DNA from 4 places in the Pseudomonas sp. GD03903 genome. Region 2 is predicted to be linked to each of the others. Evidence: predicted binding sites of a transcription regulator. Region 2 holds the regulator's gene; each other region holds the start of a gene.
What was found. Region 2 encodes sigma-54, which starts transcription at its own class of promoters, with help from an activator protein. Its sites were predicted from a motif close to ANTGGCATNNANNTTGCTNT; they were not measured.
Positions count from the first base shown of each region.

Region 1 (7,669 bases), on a different contig from region 2:
CGTAGCGATTCGTCATCGGGCAGGTTGCTCAGCGCGAGAATCGCGTAGGCCTTGGCGGCCTGATTCTGCGTGCCGCTGGTGGCGGGGGCGGCGGCCGGTTGCTGCGGGCCGACGGTATTGGTCGGCGGCAACTCCACGGGCTTGGCATCGACATTGGTCGGCGGCTGGTTGGTGAACACGGTTTTGCCGTTGGCGTCGGTGTATTTGTAGATCTGCGCGCTGGCTGGCAATGCGGCGGCGAGCAGCAGGGCGGTGAGGATCAGGCGCATGACGAATCTCCGGATAGTCCTGCCAAGCCTTGCACTGCCGACGGCAGCTGGCAAGTTGCCTATTGTCTTTCAGCAGGGCGCCGTGCGTTGTGCGCTGCTGCTCGTGCGGGGACCTTTCCTGTGCAGGACGGGTCCGAGCCTGGCGCCAGCGTCTGTATGATGCGGGCGAGTGTGATTTTCCATCGTGGTGGGGTATGCCTGTGAGTCTGATTCGTTACCTGCTTCGTCAGTGGCTGCTGCTGTGCTGCCTGGGCCTCGGCTTGTCCGTCGCCGGGCCTGCGCTGGCGGCGCTTCCCGGGCCGCTGGCCGGGGTGACGGGCAGTGGCGAGAGCAAGGTCAGCGACGCCCAGCTGGAGCAATCGCTGAACCAGGTGATCAAGACCCTGGAGAACGATCAGCAGCGGGCCGACCTGCTGAAGAAGCTCAAGCAATTGCGCGACGCGACGCAGAAGGGGGCGGAGGAGCAGGGCGGCGTCCTGGGGCTGATCGGCGACACCCTGGGCAGCCTCGAGAAACAGTTCGAAGGGGCCAACAGCCCGATGGTGCGCTGGGCCGACCTGTTCCAGGGCGCCGGCTACGAGCTGGATGCGCGCACGCCGTCGCTGGCCGAGTGGCCCGGAATGATCCTCGACTTCGCCCTGGTCATCCTTATCTGGGCCTGCGTCGCCCTCGGTCTGCGCTGGATCGCCGGGCGCATGCGCAAGCGTTTTGGCCTGGAGGACGAACTGCCGCAGCACCCCAAGACCCGCGACCTGCTGCTGTTCGCCCTGCGCAAGCTGGGGCCCTGGCTGGTCGCCTTCCTGATCACCGTCTACCTGTCCGTCGTGCTGCCCAGCTCGCTGGGCAAGCTGGTGGCGATGGTGATCGCCTATACCCTGGTGTGCGGCACGCTGTTCTCCGCCCTGTGCGTGATCTCCCTGTCGTTGCTCAGCGGCCCGCACCGCATGCGTGCGCTGGACATCCTGAGGCGTCGCGCCTTCCGCCCGCTCTGGCTGATCGGCAGCCTCGCCGCGCTGGGCGAAGTGATGCACGACCCGCGCGTCATCGAGAGCCTGGGGCAGAACATCTCGCTGTTCGTCGGCTCCGTGGCGAACATCTGCGCGGCGCTGCTCACCGCGCTGTTCGTCCTGCAGTTCCGCCGGCCGATCGCCCACCTGATCCGCAACCAGCCGCTTGAACGCCGCTTGAAGCGCCGGGGCTTGAGCGATCTGGTGGAGCTGATCGGCTCGATCTGGTTCCTGCCGGTGCTGGTGCTGGTGGGCATCTCGCTGTTCGCCACCATCGTCACCGCCGGCGACAGCAGCTACGCCTTGCGTCGTGCCCTGGTCTGCGCCGCCGTGGCGGTGGTGGCAATGACCGTCAACGGCCTGATCCGCCGCGCGCACCAGCGCTCGGCCCGGCGGGGGGCGCGGCGTCACGCGCCGTATATCGAACAGTTGCAGAGCTTCGGCTATACGCTGCTGCACATCGCCAGCCTGCTGTTCTTCCTGGAGATCGGCCTGCGCGTCTGGGGCATGTCGCTGATCCGCTTCGCCGAAGGCGACGGCTCGCAGATCAGCCTCAAGCTGTTCAGCTTCGGCACCACCCTGCTGGTCGCCTGGCTGGTCTGGATTCTCACCGACACTGCCGTGCAGCACAGTCTCGGCCTGGGCGGCAAGAAGAGCGCCAACGCCCGTGCGCTGACCATGCTGCCGCTGATCCGCAACGTGCTGTTCGTGACCATTGCGGTGATCGCGCTGATCGTCGCCCTGGCCAACATGGGCATGAACGTCACGCCGCTGCTCGCCGGTGCCGGTGTGATCGGCCTGGCCATCGGTTTCGGCGCGCAGTCGCTGGTGGCCGATTTGATCACCGGCCTGTTCATCATCATCGAGGACTCGCTGTCGATCGACGACTACGTCGATGTGGGCGGCCACCTTGGCACGGTGGAGGGCCTGACCATCCGCACAGTGCGTCTGCGCGACCTCGACGGCGTGGTGCACACCATTCCGTTCAGCGAGATCAAGAGCATCAAGAACTACTCGCGGCAGTTCGGCTACGCCATGTTCCGCTGGCCGGTGCCGGCCAGCATGCCGATCGACGATGCGCTGGCGCTGGTCAAGGAAGTCTCCGGCGAGCTGCGCACCGACCGCACGATCAACCGCGCCATCTGGTCGCCGCTGGAAATCCAGGGTATCGAAAGCTTCGACGCCGGCCAGGCGATCCTGCGTTTCCGCTTCAAGACGGCGCCGATCCGCCAGTGGGAAGTGCAGCGCGCGTTCAACCTGCGCCTGCGGCAGAAGCTCGACAAGGCCGGCCTGGAACTGTCGATGCCGCGCCTGAACGTGCAGCTCTCACGCATGCGCAAGTCGCGCCGCGAGGACGACGAGGAGCACGGCGTGCCGGCGGACGGTGGGATCTGAAACCGGCCTTCCTGTAGGAGCGAGCTTGCTCGCGAATGAGTTATCCGCTGGCTCCGGTGCTGTGCGATTCGCGAGCAAGCTCGCTCCTACAGGCACAGGCACAGGCACAGGCACAGGCACAGGCACAGGCACAGGCACAGGCACAGGCACAGGCACAGGCACAGGCACAGGCACAGGCACAGGCGCCAGCGGTTTCTCCAGCCCATAAAAAAGGCCTCCCGAAGGAGGCCTTAATGCTGTCGCTATTTATAGGTATTCGTGGATCAGACGCTGTAGTACAGGTCGTATTCCAGCGGGTGCACGAAGGTGCGCACCTTGATTTCTTCTTCCGACTTCAGCTCGATGTAGGCATCGATGAACTCGTCGGTGAACACGCCGCCCTTGGTCAGGAACGCACGGCCCTTGTCGAGTTCTTCCAGCGCCTCTTTCAGGCTGCCGCAAACCTGCGGGATTTCCTTCGCCTCTTCCGGCGGCAGGTCGTACAGGTTCTTGTCGGCGGCATCGCCGGGGTGGATCTTGTTCTGGATGCCGTCCAGGCCCGCCATCAGCAGCGCGGCGAAGCACAGGTAGGGGTTGGCAGCCGGGTCCGGGAAGCGCGCTTCGATGCGGCGGGCTTTCGGGCTGGAAACGTACGGGATACGGATCGAGGCGGAACGGTTACGGGCCGAGTAGGCCAGCATGACCGGAGCTTCGAAGCCCGGAACCAGACGCTTGTAGGAGTTGGTCGCCGGGTTGGTGAAGCCGTTCAGCGCCTTGCCGTGCTTGATGATGCCGCCGATGAAGTACAGGGCGGTGTCGGACAGTCCGGCATAACCTTCGCCAGCGAAGGTGTTCTTGCCATCCTTGGAGATGGACATGTGCACGTGCATACCCGAGCCGTTGTCGCCGTACAGCGGCTTCGGCATGAAGGTCACGGTCTTGCCGTAGGCGTCGGCAACGTTGTGCACGCAGTACTTCAGGGTCTGGACTTCGTCAGCCTTGGCAACGAGGGTGTTGAACTTCACACCGATCTCGTTCTGGCCAGCGGTGGCCACTTCGTGGTGGTGAACTTCCACGACCAGGCCCATTTCTTCCAGGGCGTTGCACATGGCGGTACGGATTTCGTGGTCGTGGTCGACCGGCGGTACCGGGAAGTAGCCGCCTTTCACGCCCGGACGGTGACCCTTGTTGCCGGTCTCGATGTCGGCGTCGGTATTCCAGGAAGCCTGCTCGGAGAAGATCTTGAACATCGAGCCGGAGATGTCGGACTTGAACTTCACTTCGTCGAAGATGAAGAACTCCGGCTCCGGACCAACGAATACGGTGTCACCGATACCGGTGGACTTCAGGTATTCCTCGGCGCGCTTGGCGATGTTGCGCGGGTCGCGCTCGTAGCCTTGCATGGTGCTCGGCTCGATGATGTCGCAAACGATGATCAGGGTCGGCTCTTCGGTGAACGGGTCGAGCACGGCGGTGCTGTCGTCCGGGAGCAGGATCATGTCGGAGGCTTCGATGCCCTTCCAGCCTTCGATGGAGGAACCATCGAACATCTTGCCGGCTTCGAAGAACTCGTCGTCCAGCGCGTCGCGGGCGGGCATGGTGACGTGCTGCTGCTTGCCTTTGGTATCGGTGAAGCGCAGGTCAACCCACTTCACGTCATGATCTTTGATCAGTTGTTGCGACTTGTACGACATGCTGTCCTCCAGGAGGGATTAGAGCTGGGAGCTTTTTTGTGCCCCAGTATCGGGTGATGCCGGCCGGAATACTCCGCCAGGGCAACCTGCCTCACAAGAGAGCAAGTTGCGTGCCAGTGCCCGTAAATGGGCAGAAGCCCAGAAATCACGGGCTGTGGCGAGTGTTACGGAGAATTGCGCGATAATAGTGCACCGCTTTGGTGCTCTATCATGGTGCATGAGTCCATTTTGGTGCACCAAAAAGAAAGTCTCCGATTTCTGCTCAAGTCTTGAGCAATTTCGGATATAATTCCGCCCCTTTTTTTCAGTCCCATGGCAATCGCCCGATTCGCATGAAACTCATCGTCAAGGTCTTCCAGGAAATCACCATCAAGAGCCGGCCGGTGCGCAAGCGCTTCATCCGCCAGCTGGCGAAGAACATTCGCACGGTGCTCCGCGACCTCGACCCCGAGCTGCTGGTCGAAGGCGAGTGGGACAACCTCGAGGTCGAGACCAGGGTCACTGACGCCAAGGTCCTGCGCGAGATGATCGAGCGCCTGACCTGCACGCCGGGCATCGGCCATTTCCTCGAAGTGCACGAATATCCGCTGGGCGACTTCGACGACATCCTCGAGAAGTGCAAGGCGCACTTCGGCGACAAGCTGCCGGGCAAGGTCTTCTCCATGCGCTGCAAGCGCGCCGGCAAGCACCCCTTCACCTCTATAGATGTGGAGCGTTACGTCGGCGGCGGCCTGCGCCAGCATTGCGGCGCGGCGGGCGTCTCGCTGAAGAACCCGGAAGTGGAAGTGCGCGTGGAAATCCGCCATGACCGCCTCTACGTGATCCACGCCCAGCACGATGGCCTCGGCGGCTACCCGCTGGGTGCGCTGGAACAGGTGCTGGTGCTGATGTCCGGCGGCTTCGACTCCACCGTGGCGGCCTACCAGATGATGCGCCGCGGCATGATCAGCCACTTCGTGTTCTTCAACCTCGGCGGCCGTGCCCACGAACTGGGTGTGATGGAAGTCGCGCACTACCTGTGGAAGAAGTACGGCAGCTCCCAGCGCGTGCTGTTCGTCAGCGTGCCCTTCGAGGAAGTGGTCGGCGAGATTCTCACCAAGGTCGACGACAGCTACATGGGCGTGACCCTGAAGCGCATGATGCTGCGCGCCGCCAGCCGCGTGGCCGAGCGCCTGGAGATCGACGCTCTGGTGACCGGCGAGGCGATCTCCCAGGTTTCCAGCCAGACGCTGCCGAACCTCTCGGTGATCGACCGGGTGACCGATACCCTGGTCCTTCGCCCGCTGATCGTCAGCCACAAGCAGGACATCATCGACACCGCGACGCAGATCGGCACTGCCGAGTTCGCCAAGCACATGCCCGAGTACTGCGGCGTGATCTCGGTGAACCCGACCACCCAGGCCAAGCCGCACCGCGTCGATTACGAAGAAACCAAGTTCGACATGGCCGTGCTCGACCGCGCCCTGGAGCGCTCCACCCAGATGACAGTCGATCGGGTGATCGACGAACTGGGCAAGGACCTCTCGGTGGAAATGGTCGATGAAGTGCTGGCCGGCCAGATCGTCGTGGACATCCGTCACCCGGATGCCCAGGAAGATGAACCGCTGGCCATCGAGGGCATCGAAGTCCTGTCCATGCCGTTCTATGCGATCAACAGCAAATTCAAGGAACTGGACCCCAACCGCCAGTACCTCCTGTATTGCGACAAGGGCGTGATGAGTCGCCTGCACGCCCACCACCTGGTCAATGAAGGGCACACCAATGTGCGGGTCTATCGACCCGAGCCGCAGGCAGCAGGCGGCAAGCTGCAAGAGAAGAGCTAGCCTGCATGATCCTGTGCCGCATTAGCCGAAACGCAACCTGGCTTAGGCATCCTCCAGACGCCTGGGCCTGAACCGGAATTTCGCCTGCCTGCCGCCTGCGGCTTGCAGCCTGAAGCTTTATTTACTGAGACTGACACTGTGATCGAAAAACTGCGCAACATCGCCATCATCGCCCACGTCGACCATGGCAAGACCACCCTCGTAGACAAGCTCCTGCGCCTGTCCGGCACCCTCGACCGCAAAGAAGCGGAAAACGAGCGCGTGATGGACTCCAACGACCAGGAAAAAGAGCGTGGCATTACCATTCTGGCGAAGAACACCGCGCTGAAATGGAACGACTACAGCATCAACATCGTCGACACCCCCGGCCACGCCGACTTCGGCGGCGAGGTTGAGCGCGTGATGTCGATGGTCGACTCCGTACTGCTGGTGGTCGACGCCCAGGACGGTCCCATGCCGCAGACCCGCTTCGTGACCCAGAAGGCTTTCAAGGCCGGCCTGCGTCCGATCGTCGTGGTGAACAAGATCGACCGTCCGGGCGCGCGTCCTGACTGGGTCATCGACCAGATCTTCGACCTGTTCGACAACCTCGGCGCCACCGACGAGCAGCTGGACTTCCCGATCGTCTACGCCAGTGCCCTGAACGGCATCGCCGGCATGGACCACGAGAAGATGGACGACAACATGGACGCGCTGTTCCAGGCGATCATCGACCACGTCCCGGCGCCGAAAGTCGACGTCGACGGCCCGTTCCAGATGCAGATCTCCCAGCTGGACTACAACAGCTTCCTCGGCGTGATCGGCATTGGCCGTATCGCCCGCGGCAAGGTCAAGACCAACACCCCGGTCGTGGCCATCAGCGACGACGGCACCAAGCGCAACGGCCGTATCCTGAAGATCATGGACCACTCCGGCCTGCAGCGCATCGAAGTCGCCGAAGCTGAAGCCGGCGACATCGTCTGCGTTTCCGGCATGGACGAGCTGTACATCTCCGACACCCTGTGCGACCCGCAGAACGTCGAAGCGCGCCCGCCGCTGACCGTCGACCAGCCGACCGTGAGCATGACCTTCCAGGTCAACGACTCGCCGTTCGCCGGCAAGGAAGGCAAGTTCGTCACCAGCCGCAACATCAAGGACCGTCTGGACAAGGAACTGCTGCACAACGTGGCCCTGCGCGTCGAGCAAGGCGACAGCCCGGAGAAGTTCAAGGTCTCCGGCCGTGGCGAACTGCACCTCTCGGTGCTGATCGAAACCATGCGCCGTGAAGGCTTCGAACTGGCCGTCGGTCGTCCGGAAGTGGTCATCATCGAGACCGCCGAAGGCGAGAAGCAGGAGCCTTACGAGAACGTCACCATCGACATCGAAGAGCAGCACCAGGGCTCGGTGATGGAGCAGATGGGCCTGCGCAAGGGCGATCTGACCAACATGATCCCCGACGGCAAGGGCCGCGTGCGCCTGGAATACACCATCCCGGCGCGTGGCCTGATCGGCTTCCGTAACAA
Region 1 is NZ_JAOCBT010000001.1:297,235-304,903, forward strand. It holds gene N5C91_RS01370 (DUF4124 domain-containing protein) at 1-269, opposite strand, end outside; gene N5C91_RS01375 (mechanosensitive ion channel domain-containing protein) at 464-2,671, shown strand; gene glnA (glutamate--ammonia ligase) at 2,935-4,344, opposite strand; gene thiI (tRNA uracil 4-sulfurtransferase ThiI) at 4,677-6,167, shown strand; gene typA (translational GTPase TypA) at 6,306-7,669, shown strand, end outside.
Region 1: the regulator sigma-54 is predicted to act here: its motif matches at 4,443-4,462, upstream of glnA (glutamate--ammonia ligase).

Region 2 (7,669 bases):
ACCTCTTCTTCCACCGGGAGAACGAGCCTCAGCCGTGGCATGTCCAGAGCGTTCGCGCCGAAGTGGCCCCCGAAGGCAAGCAGGTCGAGCTGATCGACGACGTGCGCGTTTCGCGCACTGACGCGCAGCAACGCACGCTCCTGCTCAACACCTCGCGCATGACGGTGTTCCCAGACAAGGACTATGCGCAGACTGACCAGCCCGTGAAGATCACCGAACCCAACGGTGTGACCACGGCAGTTGGCATGAAAGCGTATCTGAAAGACAGCCGGATGCTCCTGCTGTCCAACGTAAGAGGTCAGCATGAGGCTCGTTAACACCCTCCCCCTTCTCTTCAGCCTCGCCGCCGCCATCGGCAGCTCTGCCGCCTGGGCTCTTCCCACCGACCGGGAACAGCCGATCCGCGTTCAGGCCGACAGCGCCGAACTGGATGACAAGCAGGGCGTGGCCGTGTATCGCGGCGACGTGGTGGTAACCCAGGGCAGCATGAAGCTGACTGGCAATACCGTTACGCTCAAGCAGAACAAGGACGGCGAAATCGAAGTCGTCACCTCGGTCGGCAAGCCCGCCTACTTCGAGCAGAAGCCGGCTCCGGACAAGCAGATCACCCAGGCCTACGGCCTGACGATCCAGTACTTCGTCTCGCAGAACCGGGTCGTGCTGATCGACCAGGCCAAGGTCATCCAGGAAGGCAACACCTTCGAAGGCGAGAAGATCGTCTATGACACCCAGCGCCAGATCGTCAACGCAGGCCGCGCCACCGGCTCCCAGGTGACCACACCGCGCCCGCGTATCGACATGGTCATCCAGCCCAAGAAAAAGCAGGATCAAGCGCAGTAATGGCTACGCTAACCGCCCAGCACCTCGCCAAGAGCTACAAGAGCCGGCAAGTCGTCCGCGATGTCAGCATGAGCATCGAAAGCGGGCAGATCGTCGGCCTGCTCGGCCCCAACGGAGCGGGCAAGACCACCTGCTTCTACATGATCGTCGGCCTGGTCCGCGCCGATCAGGGTGTCGTGCGCATCGACGAGCAGGACGTCACTCACCTGCCCATGCACGGCCGTGCGCGCGCCGGCATCGGCTACCTGCCGCAGGAAGCCTCGATCTTCCGCAAGCTGTCAGTGGCGGACAACATCGGTGCGATCCTCGAGACCCGCGCCGACCTCGACCGCGCCGGCCGCCAGGAAGCCCTGGAAGGCCTGCTTGAGGAGTTCCATATCCACCACATCCGCGACAACCTCGGCATGAGTCTGTCCGGCGGTGAGCGCCGCCGCGTGGAAATCGCCCGCGCACTGGCCAGTTCGCCGAAATTCATCCTGCTGGACGAACCCTTCGCCGGCGTCGACCCGATCTCCGTGGGCGACATCAAGCAGATCATCCATCACCTCAAGGCCAAGGGCATCGGCGTACTGATCACCGACCACAACGTCCGCGAGACCCTGGACATCTGCGAAACGGCATACATCGTCAACGACGGTCAGCTGATCGCCGAAGGCAGCGCCGAGAGCATCCTCGCCAACGATCTGGTGAAGGAAGTCTACCTGGGCCACGAGTTCCGCCTCTAAAGCCCTTCGCCGCGACCAACCGGGGCGCCGCAGCCCCCATATTCTCCCTGCGCGTGGTGCGGCTCGACGGCCGTTCCGCGCCGTATCCGGCTGCCCGGACCAGCCCGGCGCAACCGGGTTGTAACGAAAGGTCGACAGGCCCTAGGCAAAGCGTCCAAACTCAGGCATATAATTTGCTTCCTCGCGGCACCCCGGTGTCCGTAGTCGTGGATATGGCGCGCTTTGCGCCAGCGAACAAGGTGCCTAGTTCCAGCCATGAAACCATCGCTAGTCCTCAAGATGGGCCAGCAGCTGACGATGACTCCGCAGCTGCAACAGGCCATCCGACTGCTCCAGCTCTCCACGCTGGACCTCCAACAGGAAATCCAGGAAGCCCTGGAGTCCAACCCGATGCTGGAGCGCCAGGAAGAAGGCGAGGACTACGATAACAGCGACCCCATGGCGGACGGTGCCGAGTCGGGAGCCAACGGCGCCAGCAGCAACTCTCAGGACAATTTCCAGGAAAGCACCACGCCCAACGTCGACAGCCTCGACGAAGACCAGTGGGCCGAGCGCATCCCCAATGAACTGCCGGTCGACACCGCCTGGGAAGACATCTACCAGACCAGCGCCAGCAGCCTGCCCAGCAACGATGACGACGAGTGGGACTTCACCTCTCGCACCTCCGCCGGCGAGAGCCTGCAGAGCCACCTACTGTGGCAGCTCAACCTGGCCCCCATGTCCGATACCGACCGCCTGATCGCCCTGAGCATCATCGACGGCATCAACGACGACGGTTACCTCGAAGAATCCCTAGATGACATCCTCGCCTCCATCGACCCCGAACTGGGTCTGGAGATGGATGAAGTGGAAGTCGTACTGCGCCGTGTGCAGCAGCTCGAACCCGCCGGTGTCGGCGCGCGCAACCTGCGCGAATGCCTGCTGCTGCAACTGCGCCAGATGCCCACCAAGACCTACCTGCTCAGCGAAGCCATCCGCCTGGTCAGTGACCACCTGGACCTGCTCGGCAGCCGCGATTACAGCCAACTGATGCGCCGCATGAAGCTCAAGGAAGACGAGCTGCGCGAAACCATCGAGCTGATCCAGTCGCTGCACCCGCGCCCGGGCTCGCAGATCGAATCCGGCGAAGCGGAGTACGTGGTCCCGGATGTCATCGTGCGCAAACACAATGACCGCTGGCTGGTCGAACTGAACCAGGAAGCGGTCCCCCGCCTGCGCGTCAACTCGCAGTACGCAGGCCTGGTGCGCCGCGCCGACTCCAGCGCCGACAACACCTTCATGCGCAACCAGCTGCAGGAAGCACGCTGGTTCATCAAGAGCCTGCAGAGCCGCAACGAGACGCTGATGAAGGTCTCGACGCAGATCGTCGAGCACCAGCGCGGCTTCCTCGAATACGGCGAGGAAGCGATGAAACCACTGGTCCTGCACGACATCGCGGAAGCCGTGGGCATGCACGAATCGACCATCTCTCGCGTCACCACGCAGAAATTCATGCACACGCCGCGCGGCATCTTCGAGCTGAAATATTTCTTCTCAAGTCACGTCAGCACCTCCGAAGGCGGCGAATGCTCGTCCACCGCGATCCGCGCCATCATCAAGAAACTGGTCGCGGCGGAAAGTCCGAAAAAGCCATTGAGTGACAGCAAGATCGCTGGTTTACTGGAGGCACAGGGCATTCAAGTGGCACGTCGTACCGTCGCCAAGTACCGGGAGTCCCTAGGGATCTCTCCCTCGAGCGAGCGCAAGCGGCTGGTGTGACGTTGATCCACGCCAAGGTGTTCCGGCGGCAGGCCTCATAACCTGCCACTTACACACGGGCAACAAGGAGAAAGCGGTATGCAAGTCAACATCAGTGGACATCAACTGGATGTGACCGACGCCCTGCGCGACTATGTCGGCGAGAAACTTGGCCGACTGGAGCGCCACTTCGACAAGATCACCAATGTTCAGGTCATCATGGAGGTCGAGAAGCTGAAGCAGAAAATTGAAGCCACCCTCCACATCGCCGGTGGCGAAGTGGTGGCCTGCGCCGAACATGAAGACATGTACGCGGCCATCGACCTGCTCACCGACAAGCTCGACCGCCAACTGATCAAGCACAAGGAAAAATACCTCGAACGCCAGCAAGGTGTTGGTGTTCGTTAACCCCTCTCTATGATCCGACTTGAGCAAATCCTGACCCCCGGCCGTTCCCTCGTGAACGTGCCGGGCGGCAGCAAGAAACGTGTCCTCGAACAAATCGCCAACCTGGTGGCTCGCGAGCTGCCGGGTTTCGATTCCCAAGACATCTTCGACAGCCTGGTGGCCCGGGAACGCCTGGGCTCCACCGGCTTCGGCAATGGCATCGCCATTCCGCATTGCCGCCTCCCCGGCTGCCAGTCGCCCATCAGTGCCATCCTGCACCTTGACCACCCGGTAGATTTTGACGCCCTCGACGGCGCGCCGGTTGACCTGGTGTTCGTGCTGCTGGTGCCTGAAGCAGCCACCGAGGAGCACCTGGAACTGCTTCGGCAGATCGCTTCCATGCTCGACCGCTCCGACGTCCGCGACCGCCTGCGTCACGCCGCCAACGGCGAGGACCTGTACCGGATCGTCGTGGATTTCCAGAACAACGGGCACTGAGCATGCGCCTGATCATCATCAGTGGGAGATCCGGCTCGGGCAAGAGCACCGCGCTCAACGTGCTCGAGGACAACGGCTTCTACTGCATCGACAACCTGCCGGCCAGCCTCCTGCCGGACCTGGCCCAGCGCGCGCTGCTGCATACCGAGCTGCTGCACCCCCAGGTCGCCGTCTCCATCGATGCGCGCAACCTGCCCAGCCAGTTGCAACGCTTCCCCGAGCTGCTGCAGGAGGCGCGTGAAAAGCACATCCAGTGCGATGTGCTGTACCTCGATGCCGATGATGAAACCCTGCTCAAACGTTTCTCCGAGACCCGTCGACGTCACCCGCTGACCACCGACACCCGCTCCCTGGCCGAGGCCATCAGCGACGAGTCGAACCTGCTGGCACCGATTGCCGATCTGGCGGACCTCAAGCTCAACACCACCAACCTGAACCTCTACCAGCTGCGCGACGTGCTCAAGCTGCGCCTGCTGAACAAGCCCGAACTGGGCACCGCCTTCCTGGTCGAATCCTTCGGCTTCAAGCGCGGCATGCCGGTGGACGCGGACCTGGTGTTCGACGTGCGCTGCCTGCCCAACCCGTACTGGAAGCCCGAGTTGCGCGACCACACCGGGCTGGAAACGGAAGTCCAGGAGTACCTGGCGGCGCAACCGGATGTCGAGGAGATGTACCAGGATATTCTCGCCTACCTGAACAAATGGCTGCCGCGCTTTGCCGCGAGCAACCGGGCCTATGTGACCATCGCCATCGGCTGCACTGGCGGCCAGCACCGCTCGACCTATATTGCCGAGCGCATTGGTCAGGCCCTCAAGGAAACCCTCACCAACGTACAGATTCGCCACCGCGACCTGAGCTAAGCAGCGACAGACAACAAAAGGACAGCCCCTCGCGATGCCCGCCCTCGAAGTCACCATCATCAACAAACTTGGCCTGCACGCACGTGCGGCTGCCAAATTCGTCGGCGTTGCAGGGCGATTCCCCTGCCAGGTTCGCGTAGGTCGCAACCCGGAGAGCACAGTGGACGGCAAGAGCATCATGGCGGTAATGATGCTCGCCGCCGGCAAGGGCACCAATCTGCACCTCGCTGCCGAAGGCGAGCAGGAAGACGAAGCGCTCAAGGCGCTGGTCGAGCTGATCAACAACTACTTCGACGAAGGCGAGTGACGCGCCGGGCCTTCGATCAGCCCAGCGACGTATCCAGCACCATCATCAGACAGAAGCCGATGATCAGCCCCTGTGTGGCCTGCGCCGCATGCCCGCGACGCTGGGACTCGGGAATGATCTCGCGCACCACCACATAGAGCATCGCCCCCGCCGCCGCGGCCAGCCCCCAGGGCAGGAACATTCGCGAAATCCCGATCAGCCAGGCGCAGAGCACGGCGAACAGCGGCTCGACCAGCCCGGAAGCAGCCCCCGCCAACGCCGCCTTGCCGCGAGACACACCCGCCCCTGCCAGTACCAGCGCAATGGCCAACCCCTCGGGTACGTCCTGCAGGGCTATGCCCAGCGCCAAGCCGCTGGCGCCCTGCACCTCCCCGCCAGCCGCAACGCCTACGGCCATGCCTTCGGGAATGTTGTGCAGGACAATGGCGGCGACGAACAGCAGGATGCGTGCGGGCACCTTGCCTTCGGCCGCCCCCTGAATGTTCGCTTGCGCGTCTTCGAGCACCCGACCGAACACCGCCAGGCCGAATGCGCCCAGCGCCAGGCCGAGGCTGACCAGCAGTGACGCCAACCAGGTCGGCCGGCCGGAAACTTCGGCGGCTTCCAGTGCAGGCAACAGCAGCGAGAAGGCGGTAGCGGCCAGCATCACCCCGGCGCCAAAGCCGAGCATCGCATCGGCGATACGCGCCGGCATGCTACGTACCAGCAGCACGGGAAGCGCGCCCAGAGCGGTGCCGAGCGCGCAGAGCATGCCGCCGTGCAGGGCCAGGTACATGGGTGCAGACAGCGACAGCCTTGCCAGCAGCATCAGATGCTGCGCCACCAGCACGCCGCCCCCCAGGACGATGCCCAGCCCCAGTAGCCAGCGCAGATTGCGCCCACCGCTTTCACGCAAGCTCTGGACGATCAGGCGCATCGCAGGTCCACCGCTTTCATCCCTGCCCTCGTGCCTGCAACGCCTGCCGGTAGCGGCGCAGTACTTCCGGCCAGGCCACGACGTTGTAGAAAGCTGCAATGTATTCCGGCCGGCGATTCTGGTAGCGCAGGTAGTACGCATGCTCCCAGACATCCAGGCCGAGGATCGGCAGATTGCCCTGCATCAGCGGACTGTCCTGGTTGCCGCTGCTTTCAACGACCAGCCTGCCTTGCGGATCAACGCACAACCATGCCCAGCCACTGCCAAAGCGGGTCAGGGCGGCTTTGGTGAATGCCTGGCAGAAAGCGTCGTAGCCACCCAGTTCGGCATCGATGGCCTGGTGCAGCTCTTCCTGCGGCTGGCCGCCACCATCCGGCGCCATCACGGTCCAGAACAGTGAATGGTTAGCGTGGCCGCCGCCGTTGTTGATCACCGGGCCGCGCAGGGCATCGGGCAGGCGGTCGAGTTGCTGCAGCAGTTCCTCCACCGCAACCTCGGCGAACTCGGTGCCTTCCAGCGCCGCATTGAGGTTGTTGATGTAGGTCTGGTGGTGCTTGCTGTGATGGATTTCCATGGTCTGCGCGTCGATGTGCGGCTCCAGCGCATCGTAGGCGTAGGGCAAGGCGGGCAGGACGTGGGGCATTTTCAAACCTTCTTCAGTGGTAGCGCATCGACTCAGTGATAACGCATCGATTGAACGGCGGTGAACAGCCCCGGGCGCAACTCGACCGCGCCTTGACGGCGCAGCAGGCGCTGGGTGCGCGGATAGGTACCGTGCTCGCCGATGAAGTTGAGCAGTTCGACGTAGGTACGACGGCTGTGCTGCACCGCGGCCGCGCGCAGATCCGAGCATTTGCGCAGGTCCTCGCCCAGCACCAGCAGGCGCTCGTGGCAGGCGCACAGGTACTCGGCGGTTTCCTCTGGTTGGCCCAGTTGCAGGTGCAGGTCGCCGAGGTTGTGGTGCGAGATGACGAAGGCCATCACCGCTTCCTCGGCGTCATGCCAGCGATCCAGCAGCACCTGCGCCAGCGCCAGGGCGTGGAGGTAGTGCTCACGGGCATCGATCAACTCGTTGCGAATGAAGCAGCGGTTGCCCAGTTCGATGGTGCGTTGCCAATGGCGCATGGCAGGTTCCTCCAGTGGGTGGGGCGGACTCAGAGTCCGCCGGCGGTGAGCTTCTCGGGATCGAGCAGTTGCTCAAGGCGGGCACGGTCCAGGTCAGTCCCTTTCAAATCAGAGCTTTCAAGCGCAACGTCGATGATCGGCCGGCCTTCGCGGTAGGCCTGCTTGGCGATCTCCGCGGCCTTCTGGTAGCCGATGATCGGGTTCAGCGCGGTGACCAGGATCGGGTTGCGCGACAGCGCCTCGCGCAGGCTCGCTTCGTTGACCTTGAAGCTGG
Region 2 is NZ_JAOCBT010000010.1:94,139-101,807, forward strand. It holds gene lptC (LPS export ABC transporter periplasmic protein LptC) at 1-317, shown strand, start outside; gene lptA (lipopolysaccharide transport periplasmic protein LptA) at 304-840, shown strand; gene lptB (LPS export ABC transporter ATP-binding protein) at 840-1,565, shown strand; gene N5C91_RS17695 (RNA polymerase factor sigma-54) at 1,821-3,323, shown strand; gene raiA (ribosome-associated translation inhibitor RaiA) at 3,402-3,710, shown strand; gene ptsN (PTS IIA-like nitrogen regulatory protein PtsN) at 3,720-4,187, shown strand; gene rapZ (RNase adapter RapZ) at 4,190-5,047, shown strand; gene N5C91_RS17715 (HPr family phosphocarrier protein) at 5,082-5,354, shown strand; gene N5C91_RS17720 (ZIP family metal transporter) at 5,371-6,270, opposite strand; gene N5C91_RS17725 (superoxide dismutase) at 6,287-6,913, opposite strand; gene N5C91_RS17730 (DUF2753 domain-containing protein) at 6,946-7,395, opposite strand; gene fumC (class II fumarate hydratase FumC) at 7,425-7,669, opposite strand, start outside.

Region 3 (7,669 bases), on a different contig from region 2:
CGCGCAAGCTACCGCGCACGCTGGATACCGACCGCACCGCACAACTGCTCGACGGCGGCGTCGAGGATGACTTCATCGCCCGCCGCGACCAGGCGCTGCTGGAACTGTTCTATTCCTCGGGCCTGCGCCTGTCCGAGCTGGTCGGCCTCGACCTCGAGTGGCTGGACCTCAAGGACGGCCTGGTGCGCGTGCACGGCAAGGGCAACAAGGTCCGTGAACTGCCGGTCGGCCGCGCCGCGCGGCAGGCCATCGAGGCCTGGCTGCCACTGCGTGCCACGGTTTCGCCGCAGGACAACGCCGTGTTCATCGGCCGCAGCGGCAAGCGCCTGACACCCCGCGCCATCCAGTTGCGCGTGCGCGAAGCTGGCGTACGCGAGCTGGGCCAGCACCTGCATCCGCACATGCTGCGGCACTCCTTTGCCAGCCATATGCTCGAATCCTCCCAGGACCTGCGCGCGGTGCAGGAGCTGCTCGGCCACGCCGACATCGCCACCACGCAGATCTACACCCACCTGGATTTCCAACACCTCGCCACGGTCTATGACCAGGCGCACCCTCGGGCACGCCGTAAACCCGGAGCAGAAGAATGAGTATCCGTCTGGTCACCTTCGACCTCGATGACACACTGTGGGACGTCGCCCCGGTGATGAACAGCGCCGAAGCCACCCTGCGCGACTGGCTGGCGGTCAATGCCGCGCAACTGGGCCCGGTGCCCATCGAGCACCTGTGGGCGATCCGCTCGCGACTGATGGAGCAGGACCCGATGCTCAGGCACCGGCTCAGCGAGCTGCGCCGGCGCATCCTGTTCCACGCGCTGCTCGACGCGGGTTATCCACAGGCCGAAGCCAGCGATCTGGCGGAAGCCGGCTTCCAGACCTTCCTCCACGCGCGGCACCAGGTAGCACTGTTCCCCGAGGTACATCCAACCCTGGAGCAACTGGCCAATCGCTTCATCCTCGGCGTACTCACCAACGGCAATGCCGATGTGCGCCGCCTGGGCCTGGCCGATTACTTCCAGTTCGCCTTGTGCGCGGAAGAGCTCGGCGTCGGCAAACCCGATCCGCATCCCTTCCAGGAAGCGCTCAAGCGCGGTGGCGTAGCGGCAGAAAACGCCGTGCACATCGGCGACCACCCCAGCGATGACATCGCTGGCGCGCGCCGCGCAGGCATGAAGGCGATCTGGTTCAATCCGGCGCGCAAGCAATGGGACGGCGAAGAGGCGCCCAGCGCGATCATCCACAACCTCTCCGAACTGCCAACGATTCTGGCGAAGCTCTGACGGCTATTCGTAGGAGCGAGCTTGCTCGCGAACCAGGGCTCCCGGCTACCGCTGGATCCAGGCGATTCGCGAGCAAGCTCGCTCGTACAGCACGGCACGCGCAATAATCGGACATGAAAAAGCCCCGCCGCTCCTCACGGAACGACGGGGCTTTTCACGTCGCGTCAGATATCAGATAGGGCGGCTGCCGTATTTGCTATCCGGCTTCTTGGGCGGGTCGGCCACAACGTTCGGCTCGATCTCCTGCACCTTGCCACCACGAGTGAGGAATTCCTCCATCGCGCGAGCCAGTGCATCACGATCCTTCTGCTTGGCTTCGACCGAGGGCAGTTCCTCTTCTTCCGCAGCGGCCTTGGCTTTCTTGCCACCGCCCTTGGAAGAAGGGGCTTCATCCCCATCGCTGCTGTCTGCTTCGGCGTCGCCGTCGTCGGCTGCGGCGAGCTCCTCGCCATCATCCTCGTCAGCGCCGTCCAGCTCGTCCTGTTCCAGTTCTTCGTCGCTCATTGTTCAACCTCTGTGGTGCTGCAAAGCACGTTAGTTATAGCCCAGCTGCGCGCTTTGACGAACGCCGCCGGAAAAAATTCATACAAGCTCGCCCTGCCAGGTCGCCACTATCCTGCGCGGGCCGCCGTGGTCACGGTGCTCGCCCAGATAGATACCCTGCCAGGTGCCCATTGCCAAGCCTCCCTGCTGTATCGGCAGCGTCAGCTGACAGCCCAGCAGGCTCGACTTGAAATGCGCCGGAAGGTCATCCGGACCTTCGTAGTCATGTTCATAGCCGCTCTCGCCCTGTGGCACCAGGCGATTGAAGAATCGCTCGAAGTCGCGGCGCACCGAAGGGTCGGCATTTTCATTCAGCGTCAGCGAGGCAGAGGTGTGCTGCAGCAGCAAGTGCAGCAGGCCTACCCGGCACTGCGAGAGCTCCGGCAGGGCAGCCAGGATCTCGTCGGTGACCAGGTGGAATCCTCGCGGGCGAGGGCGCAGGGTGATGGACTTCTGCTGCCACATGGCGGGCACTTCTCCGTCGCTAACGGTGATGCGCGCGCATTCTAGCGTGCTGATCGAAAAAGCAAAGGGCGCCCGAGGGCGCCCTTCGTCGAACTTGCGCGAACCCTTACAGGTTGTAGCCGCGTTCGTTGTGCAGGGAGAGGTCCAGACCCACGGTTTCCTCTTCCTCGGTAACGCGCAGGCCCATGACCAGGTCCAGGACCTTGAGGATCACGAAGCTGACGATACCGGTGTAGACGATGGTGAAGGCCACGCCCTTGAACTGGGTGAACAGCTGCGCGCCGATGTCGGTCACGGTGCCGAAGCCGCCCAGGGCCGGCGCTGCAAACACGCCGGTGAGCAGGGCGCCGACGATACCGCCGACCGCATGCACGCCGAAGGCGTCCAGGGAGTCGTCGTAGCCCACGGCACGCTTGAGGCTGGTGGCGGCGAAGAAGCAGATCACGCCGGCAGCCAGGCCGATCACGATGGCGCCCATCGGGCCGCAGGTACCGGCGGCCGGGGTGACGGCCACCAGGCCGGCAACCACACCCGAGGCGATGCCCAGGGCGCTCGGCTTACCGTGGGTGATCCACTCGGCGAACATCCAGCCCAGTGCAGCGGCAGCGGTGGCGATCTGGGTAACCAGCATGGCCATGCCGGCAGTGCCGTTGGCGGCGGCGGCGGAACCGGCGTTGAAGCCGAACCAGCCCACCCACAGCAGAGCCGCGCCGATCAGGGTGTAGCCCAGGTTGTGCGGCGCCATGGCAGCGGTCGGGTAGCCCTTGCGCTTGCCCAGCACGATGCACGCTACCAGGCCGGCGATACCGGCGTTGATGTGCACCACGGTGCCGCCGGCGAAGTCCAGCACGCCCCAGTCCCACAGCAGGCCGCCGTCGCCGCTCCAGACCATGTGGGCGATCGGTGCGTAGACCAGGGTGAACCACAGCGCGGTGAAGATCAGCATGGCGGAGAACTTCATGCGCTCGGCGAAGGCGCCGACGATCAGGGCCGGGGTGATGATCGCGAAGGTCATCTGGAACATCACGAAGATGCTTTCCGGGAACAGCGCCGCGGCGGAGGTCAGGCCGGTGCTGGTCAGGCCGCTGAGGAAGGCCTTGTCGAAGCCGCCGACGAAGGAGGCGAAGTTGACCACGCCCTTCTCCATGCCAACGGTATCGAAGGCCAGGCTGTAGCCGTAGACGACCCAGAGAATGCTGATCAGCGCGGTGATTGCGAAGCACTGCATCATGATCGACAGGACGTTCTTGGCGCGCACCATGCCGCCGTAGAACAGGGCCAGGCCGGGAATGGTCATCAGCAGTACCAGCGCACTGGAAATCAGCATCCAGGCGGTGTCACCGCTGTTCAGGACGGGGGCCGCAGCCTCGTCAGCCAAGGCCAGACCGGGCATTGCGAGGGGCAATAGGGCGCCTAGCCCTGCGTATTTGCGCAGAGTCATTGTTGTTTCTCCTGGGGCGTGGGGTTCGGTGTGGGCTTGGCTTAGATCGCGTCGGTGCCGGTTTCGCCGGTACGGATACGAATCGCCTGTTCCAGATTTACGACAAAGATCTTGCCGTCACCGATCTTCCCGGTGTTGGCGGCCTTGGTGATGGCTTCGATAACACGATCCAGCTGGTCATCGGCGATGGCGACGTCGATCTTCACCTTCGGCAGGAAATCGACAACGTATTCCGCGCCACGGTACAGCTCGGTGTGGCCCTTCTGCCGGCCGAAGCCTTTGACTTCGGTCACAGTGATGCCCTGCACGCCGATCTCGGACAGCGACTCACGAACGTCGTCCAGCTTGAACGGCTTGATGATGGCTGTGACTAGCTTCATGTAACTCTCTCCCGTGTTTTGGTGGACCCGCCCCAGGAAGAACGAACCCGGAGACAAGTCTAAGCGCAGTGTCTGGCTTTTGTAATGCGCCGGCCGCCCTACCTCAGCACTCCGACTGCCTTGATCGAAGCGATCCACCGCCTCGCCTGCCGCACCGGAACTGCATCGGTGCACGCCATGTATGCCCCAAAGCATGAAGCTTGCCAGTTCGTGAAAATGCCCATGGCATCAGGCACTTGGCCGGAAACCGGGGTTTCTGGCGAAACGCCAGCGCCGCTCTGGCGCACCGAAAGCGCGCACGCCGAACGGGCACACTGCTCAAAAAGCGTGCAACCCCGCACGCCGCAGCCGGCGCCGGCTGCGTGATAGACTGCGCTCTGATTCAATCCGGAACCCATGAACCATGCTGCCGCCCAAAGCCTTCCTCGATGCCATCAGCCAACAAGCCGGACGCCTGTTCGGTGGCGAATCGCCCCTGCCGAAGGCCGAGCTGGAAGCCCAGTTCAAGGTTCTGATGCAGAGCGCCTTCAGCAAGCTCGACCTGGTCAGCCGCGACGAATTCGACAGCCAGATGGTCGTCCTCGCCCGTACCCGCGCGCGCCTCGAGGCGCTGGAAGCCAAGGTCGCGGAAATGGAAGCCAAGCTCTCGCCGCCCGCCGCCGAACCCGCCGAGTAATCCCCTCCTGGCGGGCGGCATGCGATCCAGGAGTGATCCATGTCCCTCGCCATCGTCCATAGCCGCGCCCAGGTCGGCGTGGAAGCGCCCGGTGTCACCGTCGAGGCGCACCTCGCCAATGGCCTGCCTTCGCTGACCCTCGTCGGCCTGCCCGAAGGCGCCGTCAAGGAGAGCAAGGACCGCGTCCGCAGCGCCCTGCTCAACGCCGGCTTCGATTTTCCGAACAGAAGAATCACGCTGAATCTCGCCCCGGCCGACCTGCCGAAGGATGGCGGGCGCTTCGACCTGGCCATTGCCCTCGGCATCCTCGCGGCCAGTGGCCAACTGGCCGACGCTGCCGGGCTGGACGAGCTGGAATGCCTGGGCGAACTGGCGCTCTCCGGTACGCTGCGGCCGGTGCCTGGCGTGTTGCCTGCCGCCCTGGCCGCTCGCGCCGCCGGCCACGGCCTGGTGGTGCCTAAGGAGAACGCCGAGGAAGCCAGCCTCGCCAGTGGCCTCACCGTCTATGCCGTCAGCCACCTGCTCGAACTGGCCGCGCACTTCAATGGCCAGGAGCGCCTGCGCCCTTACCAGGCGAACGGTTTGATGCGGGTAACGCCGCCCTACCCCGACCTTTCGGAAGTCCAGGGCCAGGCCGCGGCCAAGCGCGCGCTACTGGTCGCCGCTGCAGGGGCGCACAACCTGCTGTTCAGCGGGCCGCCCGGCACCGGCAAGACACTGCTCGCCAGCCGCCTGCCCGGCCTGCTGCCACCGCTGGACGAGGACGAGGCGCTGCAGGTTGCGGCGATCCATTCCGTCGCCGGGCGCGGGCCGCTGACTCACTGGCCGCAGCGCCCCTTCAGGCAACCGCACCACACCGCTTCCGCGCCGGCGCTGGTCGGAGGTGGCAGCCGCCCGCAGCCGGGCGAGATCACCCTGGCGCACGAAGGCGTGCTGTTCCTCGACGAGCTGCCGGAGTTCGATCGCAAAGTCCTGGAAGTGCTGCGTGAACCATTGGAAGGCGGCGAAATCGTCATTGCCCGCGCCAACGGCCGTGTGCGCTTCCCGGCGCGCTTCCAGCTGGTGGCGGCGATGAACCCCTGCCCCTGTGGCTATCTCGGCGACCCCAGCGGCCGCTGCCGCTGTTCGCCGGAGCAGATCCAGCGCTACCGCGCCAAGCTCTCCGGGCCGCTGCTGGACCGAATCGACCTGCACCTCACCGTCAGCCGGGAAAGCACCAGTCTCGCGCCCAGCGGCCCGAGCACCAGCAGCGCGGAACTGGCCACTCAGGTCGCCGCCGCCCGCCAGCGCCAGCTCGCCCGCCAGGACTGCGCGAACGCCTTTCTGACATTGAAGAAAATGCACCAATATTGTGCATTGAGCCCGGAAGACCAGGCCTGGCTGGAAAAGGCCGGTGAACGCCTGAACCTGTCGCTGCGCGCCCTGCACCGGATTCTCAAGGTCGCCCGCACCCTTGCCGACCTGCAGCAGGAAGACCGCATTGCGCGCCCGCACCTGGCCGAAGCGCTGCAATACCGCGCAGGGCACTAACGAGCCAGATCCTCAGCAACAGCGAGGAGACTCAACTCGACCGTCGCATTCTTCGGTAGCTGATAGACACCCACCGAAGTGCGCGTATGCACGCCAGCCGCGCCCAGCACCTCATACAGCACCGCCGATGCGCCATCGGCCACCTCGCTCTGCTGGGTGAAGTGTTCGGCGGATTGAACGAACACATTGAGCTGCAGCACCCTGCGGACGTTATCCAGATCACCCAGCGCCTGCCGCAGCAATGCCAGCGCACGCATCACGCAAACCTTGGCGGCCAGTTGAGCGTCCGCTAGCGACACGGCACTGCCCGCCCGGCCAGTGACGACGACTTCGTCGCCTACCCGTGGAATCTGCCCACTGAGGTGCACCTGGTTTCCTTCAATGAGGAAAGGCACGTAGTTACCGCCAATCTTGATCTCGCCGCTGAAGTCGTAGCCGAGTTCGGCGGCGATTCGGTCGAGCGCAGCTGCGCGTGTCTCGCTCATAAGCACTCCCTGATAGGTCAATTGCTGATCAGCAGCGCCAGAAAGGCCGCATCGCCTCCAGCTGCGCCTGCTCGCGGCTGATGCCAATGTCGCGCAACTGTTCGTCGGAGAGCTCCAGCAGTTGCTTGCGAGTGCGCACGCGGCGCCAGAACTGCTGCCAACGGCTTTCGCCCTGCTCACGCGGCGCCACACGGGTGCCGGGGATTTCCAGGAGTTCCTGTTGGTAAAGGGTCAGCCGCACATCGCTCAGGCCGCTCATGTCGTCGCTCCTCCAGTCGGGTTCTTCGGACGTGGGGCTAGCGTGACGAATCGGCGAAAACCATTACAGATTCAACAAGACAGAGTTTTTTCCATACAGGGCTGGGCGAAATCGGTCTGAATGGCGTATTTTTTCTCAATCTGTACTGCATCGAGCCGAATCGACTCGGCACGGGAGATCTGTCATGAAACGCTACGCGCAGCTGGCCGCCACCCTCGGCGAACGCATCGAACAGGGCCTGTATCGCCCCGGCGACCGCCTGCCCTCGGTGCGCGCGCTGAGCGAAGAGCACGGTGTCAGCATCAGTACCGTGCAGCAGGCCTATCGCGTGCTGGAAGATGACGGCCTGGTGGAGCCGCGGCCCAAGTCTGGTTACTTCGTGCCGGAACGCCGCGAGTTGCCGCCGATGCCGGCGATGACCCGCCCGGCGCAGCGCCCGGTGGATGTGTCGCAGTGGGACCAGGTACTGGAACAGGTGCGCCGCGCGCCGGGCGGCGATTTCGTCCAGCTCGGGCGCGGCACACCGGATATCGCCAGCCCGTCGCTCAAGCCGCTGCAGCGGGCGATGGTGCATGCCGCGCGCCGCACCGACCTGCAGAGCCTGGGCTACG
Region 3 is NZ_JAOCBT010000001.1:73,594-81,262, reverse strand. It holds gene xerC (tyrosine recombinase XerC) at 1-590, shown strand, start outside; gene N5C91_RS00395 (HAD family hydrolase) at 587-1,279, shown strand; gene sutA (transcriptional regulator SutA) at 1,451-1,783, opposite strand; gene N5C91_RS00385 (secondary thiamine-phosphate synthase enzyme YjbQ) at 1,862-2,287, opposite strand; gene N5C91_RS00380 (ammonium transporter) at 2,394-3,728, opposite strand; gene glnK (P-II family nitrogen regulator) at 3,770-4,108, opposite strand; gene N5C91_RS00370 (accessory factor UbiK family protein) at 4,512-4,784, shown strand; gene N5C91_RS00365 (YifB family Mg chelatase-like AAA ATPase) at 4,824-6,314, shown strand; gene N5C91_RS00360 (RidA family protein) at 6,311-6,799, opposite strand; gene N5C91_RS00355 (DUF1127 domain-containing protein) at 6,828-7,058, opposite strand; gene N5C91_RS00350 (PLP-dependent aminotransferase family protein) at 7,243-7,669, shown strand, end outside.
Region 3: the regulator sigma-54 is predicted to act here: its motif matches at 4,297-4,316, upstream of glnK (P-II family nitrogen regulator).

Region 4 (7,669 bases), on a different contig from region 2:
CGGATGGGCTAGAACAGCTCGTCCTTCTCGAAGCGCCGGGCTTCGCGCTGCAACTGGTAGACGAAACGCTCGATGTTGCGCTGCGCCAGGCCGCTCATCTGGTGGAAGCGCACGCCGGCGAAGCTGTAGCCGACCTTGTCCTCGAAATGCACGTGGCGCAGTTCGACTTCCATGGTCAGGGCGCCGAAGGGCAGGCGCGCGGTGAATTCCTCGTAGATCTGCCCGGGCTGCAGGCGCTCGGCGGCGTTGCCTTCCAGGCGGATCTTGCAGCCGGTGGCGGAGATATCGATGAGGTTGCCCTTGAGCGGCGACTTCAGTTTGCTGCCGCCGATTTCCACGGCTACCGGTTGGCCCTGGCCCACGGGGGCGCGGAAGGCGTTGCGGCGCTGGTGATAGAGCATCTCGGCCGGCACTGGCAGCCAGTAGCAGCGCGCGCCGTCGATTTCGGAGAAGAAGGCGTTCTGGGTGTTTTCCCAGGCGATGCGCACGCCTTCATGGAAGGCTTCGATACGGAATTGCTCGCCGTTCTGCAGGAAGCGTTCGCCATCGTTGGGGATCAGTTCGTCGAGGGCGACGATGTTGCGTTCCCGGTTGACCTCGACGACGAAGCTCTGGAAGCGCTGGCTGCGACCTTCGAAGGTGACTACCAGGGGATCGTGACTGTCCATCAGCATTTTCAGGCTGGCGTGGATCTCCACCGGAGCTTTCAACACCTTCGGTGGTTGAGGGCCATTTTCCTCGGCGAACAGATTGGACACGGTCCGCGGGTCTCCATTGTGTTTGTTATGAGTCTTGCACGGGGCAGGGCAGGTGATGGCATTTTGCCCTAGGGCGTGCGCTCAGACCAGCGCTGCCTGTCTGCAAACGGTGGCAGTCAGGCCTGGCTGAGCGGGCGCTGGCGGCTGCTCTGGGTCGAGCCGCCACGGCGGTCGTAGAGGTTGGGAGTATCCTGCCCACGCAGGATATCGAGCAGACGCCCGGTGCTGGCCTGGCCGGCGCGGATGATCTTGCCGTTGCGCTGGTTGGCTTCCTGGCACTGGTCGAGGAGGGCGGCCAGTTGGTCGCCGCGCGCCAGCAGTTCGCCGTTGCCTTGGGCCTGGGCGAGCTGGGCGAGACCCTCGCGGTCGATGCTCACGCCGGCCTGCTGGAGCGCCAGGCTGCGTTCGCGACCATTGCGCTCGAGCTGCTGGAGCAGCGGCAGCTTGCGATCGAGCAGCTTCTGCAGCTGGGCCAGGTCGCGCACCTGCAGCGCCTGGAACTCGTCGTCGATCAGCTGCAGCAGCGCACTGGCTGCTTCGATGTCGCCATTGATCAGGGAAAGCAGGGCGTCAGACATCTTGGGCTCGGCGTTCTACGAGGGTGGTCCAGCGTGAGTCGGACTCAGCGCTGGGATTCGAAATCGAGCAGCTTGCCGGCCACCCGCTGGCTGTCGACCTGATAGCTGCCGTCAGCGATGGCCGCCTTGATGCGAGCCACTTTCTCATTGTCGACCACGGGCTGGTCCTTCAGTTGATCGCTCACTTTCTGCAGCTGCTGCGCGGTATCGCTGAGCTGCACCGTTTCGCCGCTCTTGGCCGGGGCGTTGACGGAGGACTCGGCGGCGGCTTCGCTGCGACCGCTCTGGGCGGCACCGCTACGGCCAGTGGTGGCTGGCGTAGTGGCCGGGTTCAGCCGGTTGAAGTCGATAACCATGTTGGAAACCTCTGGAGGTATTGGACGCTTGCCAAGCTTTTCGGCCGTCCGCTGGAAAACTTTAGGCCGAAATTTCGTGCGCCCGAACACAAATTACGCAGCCCTGCCTTCATCATGCCAGAAATGGCTGCAAACCGCAGGGCTACAGGGTGACTTCGACGGTCCCCGGCTCGATCACCCGAGCCTTGACGATACGCTGCGAGCGCAGGTTGCGCACGCGGATCTGCTCGCCAGGAACGCCATCGGACAACGCCTCGCCGGGCATCAGTACATTGATCGCGCTGGTGCGGGCACGGATCACCACCTGCTCGCCCTTGCGCACGGCCGCCGCCTGCTCGAGGAAGATCGGCGCCAGTACCTGGTCGTTGACTGTCGCACGCTTGAGCTTCTGCCCCAGCGCCCGTTCGGGGTCGGTCAGGTAGCCCTGGGTCAGCGGCCCGACGTCGCGCTCGACGACGCTGATGTCGGCGGCCTCGATCACATGGTCGCGCTTGAGCGGCTGGGTGGTGACGACAATCTGACGGTACAGCTTGACCGTAGCCGGCACGAACACCGTCCAGGGTGAGCTGCCGTCGCAGCGTACTCGCACGGTGACCCGACCAACGGGCTGTGCCGGGCTTTCCAGCGCCTGCGTCAGGTCTTTGTCGCACTGCGCCAGGCGCAGGCGGGGGTCGATGCGTGCGACTTCGATCTCGTAGCGTGCGTCTATGCCGGAAGTCTGCAGATAATCTTCCACCTTGAACTCAAGAAAGCCCTGGGTGGAGCCGATAAGGATTTCAGGCGCAGTGAAGCCTTCCGCCCCAGCCGGGGAGAGGGTCAGCGCACCCGTCATGCCGAGCAGCGCAGCCACCAGGGCGCGCGCGGGTCTCAGCTGTCGGAAAAATGTCGTTGCCTGTTTCATGCAACGATCCAAGCAATGGTCATGCCGCCTTCGTGAGTCGGGCGGCGTTGCGTGCACAGGAGGCTCAATGGCCGGAGTCATGGATTCGGTCAACCAGCGTACGCAGCTGGTTGGCCAGAATCGTCTCGAACTGCTGCTGTTCCGCTTGAACGGCAGCCAGCTGTACGGGATCAACGTGTTCAAGGTGAAAGAGGTGCTGCAGTGCCCGCGCCTGACCGTGATGCCCAAGTCCAGCCAGGTGGTGCGCGGGGTGGCGAACATCCGCGGCGGCACCATTCCGATCCTCGATCTGGCGCTGGCCACGGGGCGGCATGCCCTGCGGGACGTCGCCAACAGCTTCGTGATCATCACCGAGTACAACACCAAGGTGCAGGGTTTCCTGGTGCACTCGGTGGAGCGCATCGTCAACATGAACTGGGAGTCGATCCATCCGCCACCCAAGGGGACCGGCCGCGATCACTACCTGACGGCGGTGACGCGGGTGGACAACCAGCTGGTGGAAATCATCGACGTGGAGAAAATCCTCGCCGAAGTGGCGCCGACCTCGGAGGACATCTCCGACGGCGTGCTGGATGCCGAGACCCAGGCCCGTGCGGTGAGCAAGCGCGTGCTGGTGGTGGACGACTCCTCGGTGGCGCGCAAGCAGCTGGTGCGTTGCCTGGAGACCGTCGGCGTGGAAGTGCTGGCGCTCAACGACGGCCGCCAGGCGTTGGATTACCTGCGCCAGATGGTGGAAGCCGGCGGGCATCCGGGCAGCGATCTGTTGATGGTGATCTCGGATATCGAGATGCCGGAAATGGACGGCTACACGCTCACGGCGGAAATCCGTCACGACCCGCGCATGCAGGATCTGCACATTCTCCTGCATACTTCGTTGTCCGGGGTGTTCAACCAGGCGATGGTGAGAAAGGTCGGCGCTGACGACTTCCTTGCCAAGTTCCGTCCTGATGACCTGGCGGCCCGCGTGTCGGACCGCATCAAGGCAGTGGACGGTGCGACCGCCTGATCCGGCGTGACGAGATGCGGGTGGCGCCGGTGCCGCCCGCATCGTCTATGGTTTTTTGAGCACCGGTCAGGCAGTTGTCGTCGTGTTTGCCGGCAGCCGTCCACGAGCAAAGAGGCTTATCTGTGACATCCACCAATTCTGAATTCGAGCTGTTCCGGGATTTCCTGGAGAAGACCTGCGGCATCCTCCTGGGCGCCAACAAGCAGTACCTGGTCTCCAGCCGCTTGAACAAGTTGATGGAGCAGCAGGGCATCAAGTCCCTGGGCGAGCTGGTACAGAAGATCCAGATGCGCAGCCAGTTGCGCGAGCAGGTGGTCGACGCCATGACCACCAACGAGACCCTGTGGTTTCGCGATACCTACCCCTTCGAGGTGCTGAAGAACCGCGTACTGCCGGAGATGATCAAGGCCGCGCCCGGCCAGCGCCTGCGCATCTGGTCGGCGGCCTGTTCCTCGGGGCAGGAGCCTTATTCGCTGTCGATGGCCATCGACGAGTTCGAACGCACCAACCTCGGCCAGTTGAAGGCGGGCGTGCAGATCGTCGCCACCGACCTGTCCGGCTCGATGCTCAGCGCCTGCAAGGCTGGCGAGTACGACAGCCTGGCGATCGGCCGCGGCCTGTCGCAGGAGCGCCTGGCGCGCTACTTCGACCAGAAGACGCCGGGGCGCTGGACGGTGAAGCCGGCGATCAAGAGCCGCGTGGAGTTCCGCGCGCTGAACCTGCTGGATAGCTACGCCACGCTGGGCAAGTTCGACATGGTGTTCTGCCGCAACGTGCTGATCTATTTCTCGGCCGAGGTGAAGCGCGACATCCTCCTGCGCATCCATGCCACGCTCAAGCCCGGCGGCTACCTGTTCCTCGGCGCATCCGAGGCGCTCAACGCGCTGCCGGACCACTACCAGATGGTCCAGTGCAGCCCGGGGATCATCTACAAGGCCAAGTGATTGGCTGATGCCCCGCCTGTTCGGGCGGGGTTCCTGCGATTGCAATCACCCGATCGCGGACTCCGTCCGCTGATCGCCGCATGTCATCGACTTCGTGTGCTGTTTCTGTAGGAGCGAGCTTGCTCGCGAACGGACTGCGCAGCGTGGCGAGGTTCGCGAGCAAGCTCGCTCCTATAAATTGACCGGCAAGGAAGGGCGGCAAAGCTTGCCGCCTTGCCCTGAGCGGCAAGGAAGTTGGTTGCCGCTTGCCGCTGTTTGCCGCCCTTTGCCGCTCTCGATGTTCCCTCAAGCCTTTGAAAATAAAGGATATGCATATCTGGCACGCACCTTGCTGAAGTGTTCGCAAGCCCACACCGGCAAACAGGTTCGTGACCATGAGCATCAGCTTCGACAAAGCCCTCGGCATCCACCAGCAAGCACTGAGCTTCCGCTCCCAGCGCGCTGAAGTCCTGGCCAACAACCTGGCCAACGCCGACACGCCCAACTACAAGGCGCGCGACCTGGATTTCGCCTCGGTGCTGGCGGCCCAGTCGGACAAGATGAAGAACGGCACCTTCAGCGCCACCCTGACCAACGCGCATCACATTGCCGCCGACGGTTTCGGCATGGGTGACGAGTCGCTCAAGTACCGCAATCCGACCCAGCCGTCGATCGACCAGAACACCGTCGATGAACAGATCGAACAGTCCAACTATGCGGAGAACTCCGTGCAGTTCCAGGCCTCGTTCACCTTCCTCAACAGCAAGTTCAAAGGGCTGATGAACGCCCTGCGCGGGGAGTAATCGCCATGTCGCTCGCCAGTGTCTTCAACATCGCCGGTACCGGGATGAGTGCCCAGACCACCCGTCTGAACACCACCGCCTCGAACATCGCCAACGCCGAGACGGTGTCGTCCAGCGTCGACCAGACCTACCGTGCCCGCCATCCGGTATTCGCCACCATGTTCCAGCAGGCACAGGGCGGCGGCGACCAGGGCTCGCTGTTCGGCGAGACCGACCAGGCCGGTTCCGGTGTGCAGGTGCTGGGTGTGGTGGAAGACAAGAGTTCGCTGGTGCCGCGTTACGAGCCCAACCACCCGGCCGCCGACAAGGATGGCTACGTCTATTACCCGAACGTCAACGTGGTGGAGGAGATGGCCGACATGATCTCCGCCAGCCGCTCGTTCCAGACCAACGCGGAAATGATGAACACCGCCAAGCAGATGATGCAGAAGGTCCTGACCCTGGGTCAGTAAGCGCTGAGGAAAGAGCACGATGAGCATCGACAACAGTGGCATCAACGGCTCCAGCTCGGTTCTGGACCAGTATGCGATCAACAAGGACAGCAGCAGTAGCGGCACGACTGGCAAGAGCAGTCTGGGCAAGGACGAGTTCCTCAAGCTACTGGTCGCGCAGATGAACAACCAGGACCCGATGTCGCCCCAGGAAAACGGCGAGTTCATCGCCCAGCTGGCGCAGTTCAGCACCGTGGAAGGCATCCAGTCGCTGAACACCAGCATGGACAGCGTGCTCTCCAACTACCAGTCGTCCCAGGCCCTGCAGGCCTCGTCGCTGGTGGGCCGCAAGGTGATCGTGCCGACCGACAAATCGATGGTGGATACCGCCGAGACCTTCAAGGGCACCTATACCCTGCCGGTTTCCACCGCCAACAGCTGGGTCAACGTCTATGACGACAAGGGCACCCTGGTGAACCGCGTCGACATGGGCCAGCAGACCGCCGGCAACGTCAACTTCATGTGGGACGGCAAGGACTCCAGCGGCAATCTCATGCCGCCCGGCCGCTACCGGTTCGAAGCGCAGACCAACTACGAGGGCAAGACCTACGGCCTGACCACCTTCCTGCCGGCCAACGTCGACAGCGTGACCCTCGGGCAGAACGGCGGCGAGCTGACCCTCAACCTCGCCGGACTGGGCAGCATCGGCTTGTCCAAAGTCCAGATCATTGGCCAGTAAGTCGGCGATACCGACCAGGAGCTAAGCATGTCTTTCAATATCGGGCTCAGCGGTATCAAGGCCGCTTCCAGTGACCTCAACACCACCGGCAACAACATCGCCAACGCCAGCACCGTGGGCTTCAAGCAGTCCCGCGCGGAGTTCTCCGACGTCTATGCGGCCTCCGTGCTGGGCAGCGGCAGCAACCCGGTGGGCAGCGGCGTGCTGCTGTCCAATGTGTCGCAACTGTTCAACCAGGGCACCATCGATTCGACGCAGAACGCCCTGGACATGGCCATCAACGGCAACGGCTTCTTCGTCACCAGCAACAACGGTGCGGTGAGCTACACCCGTGCCGGCTACTTCGGTACCGACAAGAACGGCTACGTGGTCGACAACAACGGCTACCGCCTGCAGGGCTACCCGGTGAACGCCCAGGGCCAGCTGCAGAGCGGCGTGGTCGGCGACCTGCGCATCGAAACCTCGAACCAGGCGCCCAAGGCGACCACCCAGGTCAGCCAGACCTTCAACCTGAACTCCACCAACACTGCGCCGACGGTTACTCCGTTCAACTCCAGCGACCCGACCACCTACAACTCCTCGACCTCGGTGAATATCTATGACAGCCAGGGCAACGCCCATGTCATGACCCAGTACTTCACCAAGACCGGGGCGAACACCTGGACCATGAACGTGCTGGTGGATGGCCGCAACCCGGCCAACCCGACCGACGACACCACCGCCATCACCTCGGCCACCACGGCTGCCGCGGCTACCGGTGCGACTCCGGCCAGCGTTGCTGCCGCCGTTGCCGGCTCCGGCGCATCGCAGGCCGCCATCGATGCTGCCAACGCTGCCGCCGCGGCTACCGGCGCCACTCCGGCCAGCGTACTGGCTGCGGTCAGCGGCATGGGCACCAGCCCCTACCAGGTGAACCTGACCTTCAGCCCGGCGGGCCAACTGCTGACCCAGACTCCGGTGAACAACGGCACCGGCGACGCCTTCACCATCAACCCCACCGACGGCACCCTGGTGATGGGTGACTGGGTCCCGGCGATCTCCGACGGCAAGACCCCGGCCACCTGGAGCGCCAACGGCGCCACCGCGAATGCCGGCGGCATCACCCTGGACATCCGCAAGTCGACCCAGTACGCCACCGCCTTCGCGGTCAACAGCGTCAACCAGGATGGCTACA
Region 4 is NZ_JAOCBT010000015.1:116,150-123,818, reverse strand. It holds gene N5C91_RS21980 (flagellar brake protein) at 9-758, opposite strand; gene flgN (flagellar export chaperone FlgN) at 875-1,336, opposite strand; gene flgM (flagellar biosynthesis anti-sigma factor FlgM) at 1,381-1,692, opposite strand; gene flgA (flagellar basal body P-ring formation chaperone FlgA) at 1,835-2,524, opposite strand; gene N5C91_RS21960 (chemotaxis protein CheV) at 2,661-3,599, shown strand; gene cheR (protein-glutamate O-methyltransferase CheR) at 3,722-4,543, shown strand; gene flgB (flagellar basal body rod protein FlgB) at 4,918-5,325, shown strand; gene flgC (flagellar basal body rod protein FlgC) at 5,331-5,777, shown strand; gene flgD (flagellar hook assembly protein FlgD) at 5,797-6,495, shown strand; gene N5C91_RS21935 (flagellar hook protein FlgE) at 6,523-7,669, shown strand, end outside.
Region 4: the regulator sigma-54 is predicted to act here: its motif matches at 4,859-4,878, upstream of flgB (flagellar basal body rod protein FlgB).